DNA from 3 places in the Iodobacter fluviatilis genome. Region 2 is predicted to be linked to each of the others. Evidence: predicted binding sites of a transcription regulator. Region 2 holds the regulator's gene; each other region holds the start of a gene.

Region 1 (4,354 bases), 690 kb from region 2:
CTAATCACGTCCATTTGCTGCTCACGAGTGAGCTTGACGAAATTGACTGCATAGCCAGAAACACGCACGGTGAGTTGTGGGTAATTATCTGGATTTTCCATCGCGTCAATCAAGGTATCTTGGTTTAATACATTCATATTGAGGTGAAATAGTTGTGCCATGGGCTACTCCTTGGGTGAGTGTGCTCGTCAGTTTTTGATTCGGATTAATCTGCCAGCCCCTCAGGGCTGACAGATCACAAAGCATTACTTCTTAACACTTGCCGTGGAATGTGCGGCTGATCACGTCCATTTGCTGCTCACGGGTCAGTTTCACAAAGTTCACTGCGTAGCCAGAAACACGCACGGTCAGCTGTGGGTAGTTTTCTGGGTGTTCCATCGCATCGAGCAGAGTGTCACGGTTTAATACATTCATGTTTAGATGGAACAGTTGATCCATTGTTTCATCAACAGCATCTTTATCTAGGCAAGTAGAACATTCTTCGCCGTGAGGCCCAAACAAACCGTCGATCGAAGCCGCTAATGTTTTAACGCGATCTGCTGCGTTGTGACCCAAGGCATCTGGTGTCATGGAGGCTGTCCAAGAAACCCCGTCCAAAGCCGCTTCGTATGGGATCTTCGATACAGAGAAGCCCGCAGCGATAAAGCCATTGGTGTCACGGCCATTCATTGGGTTAGCACCTGGGGAGAATGGTGCGCCTGAGCGGCGGCCGTCTGGGGTGTTACCTGTTTTCTTGCCGTAAACCACATTAGAGGTAATAGTCAGTACCGATTGAGTTGGCATTGAGTCACGATAGAACACAGGCTGAGCCTTGATCTTATTCATGAATGTTTCTGTCAGCCAAACTGCAATATCATCCACGCGATCATCGTTGTTACCGTAAGCAGGGTAATCGCCTTCGATTTTGTAATCGACAGCAATACCTTTTTCGTTACGGACCACGCTCACTTTTGCGTGTTTGATGGCAGAAAGTGAATCTGCAGCCACTGAAAGACCTGCAATACCGCAAGCCATGGTGCGCAGAATGTCGCGATCGTGCAGCGCCATTTCGATGCGCTCGTACGAGTATTTATCGTGCATGTAATGGATCGAGTTCAGCGCAGTCACGTATGTTTTTGCTAACCAATCTAGCATCACATCGTATTTAGCCATTACTTCATCGTAATCGAGTACATCGCCTTTGAGTGGCTCAAAACCATTGGCCACAACTTTGCCGGTTTTTTCGTCCACACCACCGTTGATCGCATAGAGCATGGCTTTGGCAAGGTTGACCCGTGCGCCAAAAAATTGCATTTGCTTGCCAACGGCCATGGCTGAAACACAACATGCGATGGCGTAATCGTCACCCCATTTTGGATTCATCAAGTCATCGTTTTCGTACTGGATGGCTGAGGTATCAATCGATACTTTCGCGCAAAATTCTTTAAAACCTTGCGGGAAAGAAGTCGACCACAATACAGTCAGATTAGGCTCTGGAGCCGGTCCAAGATTGTACAGGGTATGCAGAACGCGGAAGCTGGTTTTGGTGACCAGAGTGCGGCCATCAAGGCCTGTACCACCAATAGACTCGGTTACCCATGTTGGGTCGCCAGAGAATAGGTCATCGTATTCTGGTGTGCGCAAGAAGCGAATAATGCGCAATTTCATGACCATATGGTCAATCAATTCTTGGGCTTGTGATTCGTTAATGCGACCTTCGACCAAATCGCGTTGGATATAAACGTCAAGGAAGGTTGAAGTACGGCCAATCGACATCGCCGCGCCGTTTTGCTCTTTTGTTGCAGCAAGGTAGCCAAAGTACAGCCATTGGATGGCTTCTTGAGCGGTAGTGGCTGGCTTAGAAATATCAAAGCCATAAGACTTAGCCATTTGTTTGAGTTCACCCAGCGCTTTGATTTGCTCGGACAACTCTTCACGCAGACGGATTACGGATTCAGTAAACGGAACATCATTGAGCTCTGTTTTTTCGCGTTTTTTGTCAACGATCAAAAAATCAACGCCGTAAAGTGCTACGCGGCGATAGTCACCAATGATACGGCCACGGCCGTATGAATCTGGCAGACCGGTAATGACGCCTGAGCTACGACAAGCCATGATTTCTGGTGTGTAAGCATCAAATACGCCCATATTGTGATCTTTACGATATTTGGTAAAGATATCTACAATTTGTGGGTTCATTTCAAAGTGGTAGGCTTCAAGGCCGTTTTGCACCATGCGTAAACCGCCGTTCGGCATAATGGCGCGACGCAGTGGTTTGTCGGTTTGAACACCGACGATGGTTTCTAAATCTTTATTAATATAGCCAGGGCCGTGCGCAGTAATCGATGCGCCAACATGGGTAGATACTTCTAATACGCCACGCTTACGTTCTTCTTTGAGCTGAGCAGATAGCTCGGTCCAAAGTTGAGTGGTGCGTTCGGTCGGGCCAGCAAGGAAGCTATCATCATCTAAATAAGGCGTGTAATTGAGCTGAATAAAGCCGCGAGTGTCGACTTTATCTTGCCATTCGCCGGTTTTAAACCCACGCCACGCGTCAAGTTTTAGGTGGTTTTCTGGTGCGTTCATAGCTGATGCTCCTATAGGCCTCATGGCCCTGTTGCCGTGCACTTTTTTGTGCACTTAATAGATAGGCAGATGTTGTTCTGCTTAGTTCATGCAACTATCGTAGTCTGATACGTTCAACAAAAACTTAATATAAATCAAATTCTTGTTTTTGTAGTTTGTATAAAGTGAACTACTTTTTTTACAAAAAAAAGAGCACAAATTACGAAAAAAAACAGCGCCATATTACGGCGCTGTTGGTTTGAATATTTACAAGGTAACTGAATGTTCCCTAGTTGCATGAAACACTATTTTGGGCCAGCGCTCCTGAGTGAGCTGTAAATTCACACGACTAGTGGCTAAATAAGCAAGGCTATTTGCTGCATCGCGGCCTAAGTTATTAATGAGTTGCCCTTCAAAATCGTCGAGCATCTTCTCATCATCGCAACTGACCCAACGGGCGGTGTATATAGTGGTTGATTCAAACACCGCTTCTACGCCGTATTCATTGGCAAGGCGCGAGGCTACAACCTCAAACTGCAGCACACCCACTGCGCCTAAAATCAAGTCAGAGCCATTCAGTGGCTTAAATACTTGTACCGCACCTTCTTCCCCCAACTGCTGCAAGCCTTTATGCAGCTGCTTTACTTTTAGTGGGTTTTTAATGCGTACGATGCGGAACATTTCTGGCGCAAAGTAAGGAATCCCAGTAAAAGCCAGTAGCTCGCCTTCGGAGAAGGAATCACCAATCTGGATATTGCCGTGGTTAGGTAGGCCAATAATATCGCCAGCGTAAGCTTCTTCTACTTGCTCACGGCCTTGTGCCATAAAGGTCACCACTGAATTGGCGGCAATTTCACGGTTTAAGCGCAGGTGCTTAAATTTCATACCACGGGTAAATTCACCCGAACAAACGCGCAGAAAAGCAATGCGGTCACGGTGTTTGGGATCCATATTGGCTTGAATCTTAAATACGAATGCTGAGAATTTTTCTTCTGTAGGGTTAATCTCGCGCACCGTTGCATCGGACGCGCCCGGAGCCGGAGCCCAATCTACCAGCGCGTTTAAGATTTCGCGAATACCAAAGTTATTAATCGCCGAGCCAAAGAATACTGGGGTTAAATCACCGGCAAGAAATTCCTCTAGCACGAATGGATGCGAAGCGCCGCGTACCAGCTCTAGCTCCATACGGGTATTGCCAATTTCCAGTGGGAAGAGGGTATCAAGGCGCGGGTTATCTAGCCCTTCGATTACTTCTACTTCATCTAGCGGGCCTTTACCTGGCGTAAACAGCAGCACGGTATCGGTGAGAATGCTGTAAACCCCACGGAAAGTCTTACCCATACCAATTGGCCAAGTAATGGGCGCGCAGCGAATCTTTAGCACGCTTTCAACTTCGTCTAGTAGCTCGAGCGAATCACGAACTTCGCGGTCGTACTTATTCATCAGCGTAATAATCGGGGTATTTCGCAGGCGGCAGACGTTGAGTAGCTTAATGGTTTGCTCTTCCACGCCCTTGGCCGCGTCAATCACCATTAAGGCGCTATCTACGGCTGTGAGTACGCGGTAAGTGTCTTCAGAGAAATCTTGGTGGCCGGGGGTGTCGAGTAGGTTAACCACATGATCGCGGTAATCAAACTGCATCACGCTGGACGCTACCGAAATGCCACGTTGTTTTTCGATATCCATCCAGTCGGACGTGGCGAACTTACCGCCTTTTTTACCTTTAACCGTGCCGGCGTTTTGAATGGCTCCCGAGAAATAAAGCAGCTTTTCGGTGAGCGTCGTTTTACCCGCATCAGGGTGGGAGATA
Region 2 (4,354 bases):
GCTTTTTGGCGTTCAATCTGGGTGGCGGCATATTCACGGCACAATTCGCGGGTAAACGCAGCGGGTAGGCGAGTTTCTTTTGGATCGAGGCCGTTGGCTTTGCGGTAGTCTTGCACGCGCGCAAAAATACTAGGGTTGGCCGCCAGCGCTGGCTTATCAAATTTAACGATTTTTTCGATTTGATGCTCAATCGGTAAACCGTGACAATCCCAGCCCGGAACATAAGGCGCGTCAAAGCCATCTAAAGTCTTGGCCTTGATGATGATGTCTTTTAAAACTTTATTAACCGCATGACCAATATGAATGTCGCCGTTAGCGTAAGGCGGGCCATCGTGCAGAATAAATTTAGGGCGGTTTTGCTCTTTGGCTTTGGCCCGAATTGCTTGGTATAGCTTGTTGTCTTGCCAGTCTTTTAAAAAGCCCGGTTCGCGCTTGGCCAAATCGCCACGCATAGGAAATGGCGTGTCGAGTAAGTTAACTGGGTATTTATTGGCTGGTTTGTCTGACATGGTTATCTCTCAATTGTTTGTATGTATTTCAAAGTTGTTTTGATGAGCTTATTGGCTTTGCTGTGCGAACCAGTCGCGGGCATTCTGGCAGTCTTTTTCGATTTGCTTCACTAGGGTGGGCAAGTCGATGTATTTTTCTTCATCGCGCAATTTATGCAGGAAGTCTACACGCAGGTGTTGGCGATAAATCTGACGTTTAAAGTCAAATAAATGCGCTTCTAGTTTTGGGTGGGCATCGCCACCATGAATGGTTGGCCTAAAGCCTAAGCTGGCTACCCCTTGATAAGGTTTTTCTAGCCCATGCACTTCAACCACAAAAATGCCAAATAAAGGCGGGCGATTGTGTTTGATTTGAATGTTGGCGGTTGGAAAGCCCAAGGTGCGGCCAATTTTATCACCATCGACTACGCGGCCTGCAATGGAGTAAGGGCGACCTAAATAGCTCATGGCTAAATCCATATCACCCGCTGCCAACGCATTGCGCACCGCGGTAGAAGAAATGCGCGTGCCTTGATCGGCAACGGTGGCCAAGCTACAGGCGCTAAAATCTGGGCTGCCTTGCAGCAGGGCAAAATCACCTGCGCGCTTGGCACCAAAGCAAAAATCATCGCCCACAATGACATGCCGAGCATTTAAGTCTTTTGCTAGGATTTGATCTCTAAAATCCAGTGCGCTTAACGATGAAAATACACGGTTAAATCGCTGCACAATGACATAATCAATATCACGGCTTTTTAGTAGCTCTAACTTTTCGCGCAGGCTGGTGAGGCGAGCCGGCGCGGCATCTGGCGTAAAAAATTCACGTGGGTGCGGCTCAAAAGTGAGTACGCAGGTTTTTAGCCCGTGCTGACGGGCAACCGATTTTAATTCGGACAACATCGCTTCATGGCCCGCGTGCAGACCATCAAAATTACCGATGGTAATTGCCGTAGGGGGGAGATGCGCGTCGGATACGCTTCTGAAAACATGCATGCTTAAGCGCTTGGGCGGACTTTACGAAGCCGTAAATTGTAGCGGCTGGCGGACGTTTTGTCAGTTCGCTTGTGAATATGGCTGATATTTGCTGCGTTTTGCGGTGAATTGAGTGGGTTTTTGCTGGATGCGGGTCGTTTTTTGCCCGTAGGGTGGCGTGTTATTACTGCCCTTTGGGTGCAAATTGCATCAAAAACTGGGCTAGTGTGGCGGCAGGCTCGATATGTGCAGGTAGCTGGAAGGGGGTTTGCTGTGGATGTGCAGCGTGGTGAGTCCGCCCTTGGCTGAAGGCTAGGTATTGCTGGCAGAGTGGATGGATGGCTTGCCATTGAGTTGTTTGTAGTTCTGCTAGTTTACCTAAATCTGCCTTAGGTGATGGCTTGCCATTAGGGAAAATAATTTCCCAGCTTTTAATGATCGGCTGCAGCATGATGTGTTGCAAGAGGGCTAAAAAACTTGCAGCTCCCGGCCCTCCGGCGTGTAGCCAATTTCCCAGCCCAGTGGGGGAGAGGACGTCTAGTAAGGGGGTTGCGTAAGCTAAAGCCGTTGGCTCGCCACTGGCGGCCAACATCCAGCCGAAATGTGCTGCGCATTGAGGCTCGCCCACTAAGGCAAGGTCAATATGTTGCCAGCCTTCTGTTTTGGCCCAGTGAGCGCTGTGTAAATAATGCTCAAAATTGGCGTGGCCTGCGGTAAGGAGTAGCCCCCCAGACGGTAATACGGGGATTTGCGATTGCATGTTAATAGGAAGCAGCATGAGCTGCGGTATTGACAAAATATTTAGCCTGGCTTGCAAAGACTCCAAAATAGCCGCAGGAGCTAAAAAAAGGACTGGGCCAGATGGAGTCATAGGTATAGTGGCTTATTGTTGGCAATTGTTGATTAATTGTTTGAGTGCGGGGGCATCAATGATTTCAATCAGGCGGTTTTGCACCTTAATCAAACCATTTTCTTGGAATTTAGAGAGTGAGCGGCTCACCGTCTCAAGTTTAAGTCCCAAATAACTGCCAATTTCTTCACGGGTCATGCGCAAGTGAAAGCTGCTGGCAGAATAACCACGGATGGCAAATCGCTGGGATAAATTTAGCAAAAACGCAGCAATACGCTCTTCGGCTTTCATATTGCCAAGTAAAAGCATGACGCCATGGTCGCGAACAATTTCGCGGCTCATTAGTTTGTAAAAGTGATGTTGTAAGACAGGGATGCGACGGCTTAATTCTTCCATGTCGGTAAACGGTAACTCACACACTTCACTATCTTCTAAGGCAATAGCATCGCAAGTATGTAAGTCGGCACTGACCGCATCCATGCCCATTAGCTCGCCTGTCATATGAAACCCAGTCACCTGCTCACGTCCGTCTTCTGAAATAACGCTGGCTTTAAAAAAACCCAGTCGAATCGCAAATAGAGAGCGGAAAGGCTCACCTGCACGGTACAGCGCCTCGCCCCGTTTAATGGGTTTGGCTTGCGTGATCAGCGTGTCCAGTTCGTGCATCTCATCGGCAGAAAGCCCAATAGGTAGGCATAGTTCCCGCAAGCTACAGTTCACACAGCTTTGGCGAAGATGTTTAAGGCCTAGGTCGCGGACTGGAATGTGAGGTGTTGTGGTCATGGGATCATTCAATCTATGTACTCGTTATCACCAGTTGCACGTATTTTCTCGCGACTGTGTTGATATCGATCAAGGTTATGGGAAATGAATATGGGCAAGCTGCACACATGCGTTCATAAGGATGAAATATGCTACATCAAAATAATGCCACTGTATTAAAATCGCTTGACTTTGATCGTGATCTAATAAGCCAGCACAGCGGCAAGGGGCCAAGGTATACATCCTACCCCACTGCGGACCGATTTGTTGCAATGGATGCTCAAAGCTATGAGAAGAGTGTCGCTAAGCAACAGCCAGGCACAGCCATTAAGCCATTATCCTTGTACTTTCATCTGCCTTTTTGCAATACGATTTGCTATTACTGCGCTTGTAATAAAGTCATTACCAAGGATCAAGAAAAGGCTGATCAATACTTAGATTATCTCCTGAAAGAGATAAAAATACAGGCGGCATTATTAACAAATCGTGGCCGAGTATCGCAATTGCATTTTGGTGGTGGTACGCCCACGTTCTTAAACGATGCACAATTGGTTCGTTTAATGGAAGGAATTCGTAGTCATTTTGATTTAAAGCCCGATGGTGAATTCTCCATAGAAATAGACCCACGTAAAGTGAATGCAGCTACCGTGGCTTTATTGGGTAAAATTGGCTTTAATCGAATGAGTGTGGGGATTCAAGACTTTAATTTAGCCGTTCAGCAGGCGGTTAACCGTGTGCAATCTGAAGAAGAAACACGCATTGTGATTGAGGCAGCCCGTGCTAATGGCTTTAAATCAGTAAGCATCGATTTAATTTACGGTTTGCCGCTGCAAAGCCAAACCACGATGTTTCAAACGATAGAAAGAGTGCTGACCCTCTTGCCTGACCGCATTGCCCTATATAGCTACGCCCATTTACCCGAGCGATTTAAGCCGCAAAGGCGCATTGATGCTGGGCAGTTGCCCTCGGCAGAGGGTAAACTAGATATTTTACAAAGTAGTGTTAATCAGTTACTTGCCGCAGGTTATGTTTACATCGGCATGGATCACTTTGCGTTGCCTAATGATGCACTGGCCATCGCGCAGCGTCGTGGTGCTTTGCATCGTAATTTTCAGGGTTATTCCACGCATGCAGATTGTGATTTAATGGCGTTTGGTGTGTCGGCTATTGGTAAGGTGGGGCGTTGTTATTCACAAAATGCAAAGGATTTAATCTCTTATTATGCTGCTTTAGATCAAAATAACTTGCCGGTTGAGCGCGGCTTAAGCGTAACTCACGATGA
Region 3 (4,354 bases), 450 kb from region 2:
GATAGTCTATCCCAGCCAAAAAAGAATAAACCCACAAAGGTAGATTCTAAAAAAAAGGCCATCATGCCTTCAATAGCGAGAGGTACACCAAAGATATCGCCCACATAATGCGAGTAATAAGCCCAGTTGGTACCAAATTGAAATTCCAACGTTAAACCGGTGGTGACGCCCATGGCAAAGTTAATGCCAAATAACTTTCCCCAAAAACGCGTCATATCTTTGTAAATGACTTTGCCCGTCATGACGTATGCGGCTTCTGAGATCACTAAAATCCACGAAAGCCCCATGGTGAGTGGTACAAATAAAAAATGAAACATCGCGGTTAAACCAAATTGCATGCGCGACAATTCCACCACTTCAGCGGCGGGAATCATAAAAAATCCTTTATAGATAGTTAATGCTACAGCTGGCGTTGTGTTACTTCGTCAATGGGCTAGATGCAGTACCAAGAAATCGCTCCGCCACCATGGGTTGTGGCACCAACATATGCTTGGCCACTGGCTCAGAAAAAAAGCATTTCCAGATGACAAATAACAAGGCCATCTTTATCAGCAGCACCACGGTAATTTCCTGCCACAAAGGTAAACACTTGTTGATTCGCATCATTTACTCTCCACGCCCACCAGGGCGTAAATGCCCTGCGAAACTCAATACTTTTTGTACTTTTGAACCTAATCGCATCAGGCTTTCTAAGGTTTCAGGAGATAAATGCTGCACTTCATCAAACCAACCCGTGGCCAGCTCAATCAACTCGTGCATTTCGCGCATACGCTGTTGTGCGTGTTTATCCGCTTCTGAAGTTGCCTCGTCCATCAAGGCATCGCGTAGCAAAGTGAGCGTTGGCTCGATCTCGCGCTTACGTTTTTCTTCTACTAATGATCTAAAAATTTCCCAGACATCTTTGGGCGTTTCAAAGTAATCGCGTCGATCACCTGGTTTATGCACTAATTTGCAGAGCTTCCATGACAGTAGCTCCTTCATACCCATGCTGACATTGGAACGAGAAAACCCGAGTTGCTCAGCAATTTCATCAGAATTTAAAGCCTTAGGTGAAATAAACAGCAGCGCGTACATTTGCCCCACGGTGCGATTGACCCCCCAGCGACTCCCCATTTCGCCAAAATGCAGTACAAAACGTTCGTTGATTGGTGAGAGATTCATGGAATATTCCAAATTTCAGTAATTACTGAAATTATAATAAGTTCTTTGATTTGAAGCAATGCAAACTTCTCCGAGCCAAGGTATGACGCACGCGTTTTTTCTTGCTAACATCAATGCTAGCCTTGATTTGTGCCACAGCAACCCCAATGATTACTGCTTATTTTTGGAGTATTTATAAATGAAAATACGCATTGAAGAGTTATTAGAAAAGGTGATCTTTCAGAGCAGATGGCTGCTCGCACCTTTTTATTTGGCGCTGATTTTGGGCGTGGTCGCGCTGTTTGCTAAAATGCTCAAAGAACTCTTAGGCATGTTCAACGCCCTGATTACGGGGGATGGCAATTTAATCATTGCCATTTTAGGGATGGTAGATGTGACTTTAGTCGCCAATCTATTGTTGATTGTGATTTTTAGTGGCTATGAGAATTTCATTTCTAAACTTGATATTGCCCATCAATCGGTGGACAAGCCCTCCTGGATGGGCAAGGTTAGCTACGCAGATTTAAAACTTAAGTTGATTGGTTCTATTGTGGCGATTTCAGCCATTGATCTGCTCAAGGCATTTATGAATATAAAATCCACAGACCATACCGAGCTGGCATGGTTGATTGGTATCCACCTGACTTTTGTTGTATCAGGCGTCATGTTTGCAGTGATGGATAGAATTGCAGCAGGCAGCCCAAAGCACTAAGTAAAACGGTCGGCTTAGCCAATTTAAAACAAGCCGACCTTTTTTATGCTTTAGCGCTAAAAATAAAATTGATTAAAAATTAAGCGGCTTATTTTTATCTATACAAATCAGCCACCTAATTGACTTATCCACATCTTATCCTTAGTTAGACTCAGTTTATGCGTGGATAAGCGCCATGCCAAAGAGATACTCATCTCCAAACTAGCGGGCCCTTGGTCGCGTATTAAATTCATCATTCATACGCTGCTCATTACGTAATTCTTTTTGCATTTCAGCGCTTAAATGACGCTTTTTTAAAGCCTCAAATGCTTTTACTTTTTTTTCACACTCCAGCCATACATCACGCTGACTTTCATAAACAGCGAGTAAACGATTAATCTCTTGCTGCTGTGACAATGCCACATCATCGAGCTTGGCTAAAAACAATTGAAAATCACGCCACTGTGAAATACCCATGCCACCTTGGCCGTTATTTAACAATCTTGCTCGATATTCAACCCGATATTGATCAATTTGATCCAGCTTACCTTGGGCACTCAACCACAGCGCCTGCGAAGCTTGCATTAGCCGTGCCGCATCTTCACGTGCATCAATTGCCAGCTCTAATAAGAAAGCAAACCGAAACTGGGCCACGTCTACAACTCCTGCTTAGCTCACATTAATAGCTGTGAAAGCTTCATTCTAGCCGCATCATAGGGCTCGCACTCGCTAATTCCTTGCTGCAAAAAAGTCTCAAAGCTAGGATTACGTCGAATGGCTTCATCCAAAACGGGATCAGAGCCCGGTACATAAGCGCCCACGCTAATCAAATCACGGCTGCGCTGATAGCGAGAGTAAAGATATTTAAAGCGCCGCACCACTGCAAATTCTTCTGGAGAAATAATATCGTTCATCACACGGCTAATCGATGCCTCAATATCAATAGCAGGATAATGCCCCGCTTCAGCCAACTGACGGCTCAGCACAAAATGACCATCTAAAATAGCCCGTGCATTATCGGCAATCGGGTCCTGCTGATCGTCTCCTTCGGATAACACAGTATAGAAGGCAGTAATCGAGCCACCGCCTTCTTCCGCATTCCCTGCTCGCTCTACCAATTGTGGCAAGCGTGCAAAGACCGAGGCTGGATAACCTTTGGTGGCTGGTGGCTCACCCACAGCCAAAGCGATCTCCCGCTGCGCCATAGCGTAACGCGTGAGCGAATCCATAATCAGCAAAACATGCTTGCCCTGGTTTCTAAAATACTCGGCAATCGAAGTGGCATAAGCAGCGCCGTATAAACGTAGCAGGGGCGGCGTATCGGCGGGAGTCGCCACCACCACCGAGCGCTTTAAGCCCTCGTCACCCAAAATATTCTCAATAAAATCTTTCACCTCACGCCCACGCTCACCAATCAAACCCACCACCACTACGTCGGCGGTGGTGTAGCGCGCCATCATGCCGAGCAGCACCGATTTACCCACACCCGAGCCCGCAAACAAACCCAAACGCTGACCACGCCCCACTGTGAGCATGGCATTAATCGCCCGCACGCCCACATCCATGACGTGGCGTACTGGCTCTCGCGTCATTGGGTTATAAGGACGAGCAAAAAGTGGCATGTAATCATCGTGCTCAATACGCCCCTTGCCATCTAGCGGCCGCCCTAGGCCGTCTAAAATTCGCCCAAGCAACCCCCAGCCTACTGGCATTTGCCGACCATGGTCTTCTAAACGCCGCTGCGGTGGCCTTGGGTGGCCATAATCAGGCACCCACGCTTCCACATCCTCATGTGGCACCACTTGCGCGCCGGGTTCTACACCGTAAATCTCCGCGATCGGCATCAAAAACAGCCTATCCTCGTGAAAGCCCACCACTACAGCCTCTACCGATGCACCACTAGGCGTCATTACATCGCAAGATGCACCAATGGCAAGGCGTAAACCTACTGCCTCTAAAACCAAACCCGACACCCGCACTAAGCGCCCACGCGGCAGCCACGGCCGCATCCAGCGTACCGCATCTTTGCAATCAGCCAAATATTGGCTACAACCTTGCAATGCTTCAGTCATGTTTATCTGCTTCAGCAGGAGGTTCAAAGCCGTGATTTAGCGAAGGCTCAATCTCGGCGTCATCAGATAGAGCTGATTCAAGCGATGCAAAATCTGATTGTGTTGCAACACCATCAAGCTCTGAGTCTGGCTCTGGCTCTGGCTCTGGCTCTGGTTCTGGTTCTGGTTCTGGTTCTGCTTCTGACTCTGACTTTTGTTCTATTTTTGGCTCTGGCTCAATATCTGGGGGAGTAGAAGTCACAGGCTCTGCCACTTTATTTAATGGAGCAGCCCCAAAAGGAGGTTCAGGCGCGTCCCAAACCAGATCAGGGCGTCCATCGCGGCCCAATACCCGTAGAATATTCTGCCAGCGAACCGGCAAAGATAAATCAACCGCAGAATCTGGGGTTTCAATCCGACAGCCGCCAGACTCTAAGTGCGCATCAGCGATAAATCGCCACGTGTCACTCAG

Evidence for each region. Region 2 encodes FNR, which switches genes on or off when oxygen is low (the NO sensors DNR and NnrR bind a similar motif). Its sites were predicted from a motif close to TTGATNNNNATCAA; they were not measured.
Region 1: pflB (formate C-acetyltransferase) is a predicted target of FNR. The motif match lies at 2,690-2,703, and genes of this name have one in related genera.
Region 3: C1H71_RS15320 (GbsR/MarR family transcriptional regulator) is a predicted target of FNR. The motif match lies at 1,207-1,220, and genes of this name have one in related genera.

The regions. Positions count from the first base shown of each region.
Region 1 is NZ_CP025781.1:143,116-147,469, reverse strand. Features, by position in the region: gene C1H71_RS00705 (glycine radical domain-containing protein) at 1-161, opposite strand, end outside; gene pflB (formate C-acetyltransferase) at 253-2,565, opposite strand; gene C1H71_RS00695 (peptide chain release factor 3) at 2,812-4,354, opposite strand, start outside.
Region 2 is NZ_CP025781.1:3,893,913-3,898,266, forward strand. Features, by position in the region: gene ileS (isoleucine--tRNA ligase) at 1-509, opposite strand, end outside; gene C1H71_RS17310 (bifunctional riboflavin kinase/FAD synthetase) at 558-1,481, opposite strand; gene C1H71_RS17315 (hypothetical protein) at 1,645-2,238, opposite strand; gene fnr (fumarate/nitrate reduction transcriptional regulator Fnr) at 2,344-3,093, opposite strand; gene hemN (oxygen-independent coproporphyrinogen III oxidase) at 3,222-4,354, shown strand, end outside.
Region 3 is NZ_CP025781.1:3,444,887-3,449,240, reverse strand. Features, by position in the region: gene C1H71_RS15330 (cytochrome ubiquinol oxidase subunit I) at 1-374, opposite strand, end outside; gene cydP (cytochrome oxidase putative small subunit CydP) at 418-606, opposite strand; gene C1H71_RS15320 (GbsR/MarR family transcriptional regulator) at 607-1,161, opposite strand; gene C1H71_RS15315 (TIGR00645 family protein) at 1,340-1,852, shown strand; gene fliJ (flagellar export protein FliJ) at 2,054-2,485, opposite strand; gene fliI (flagellar protein export ATPase FliI) at 2,506-3,903, opposite strand; gene C1H71_RS15300 (FliH/SctL family protein) at 3,896-4,354, opposite strand, start outside.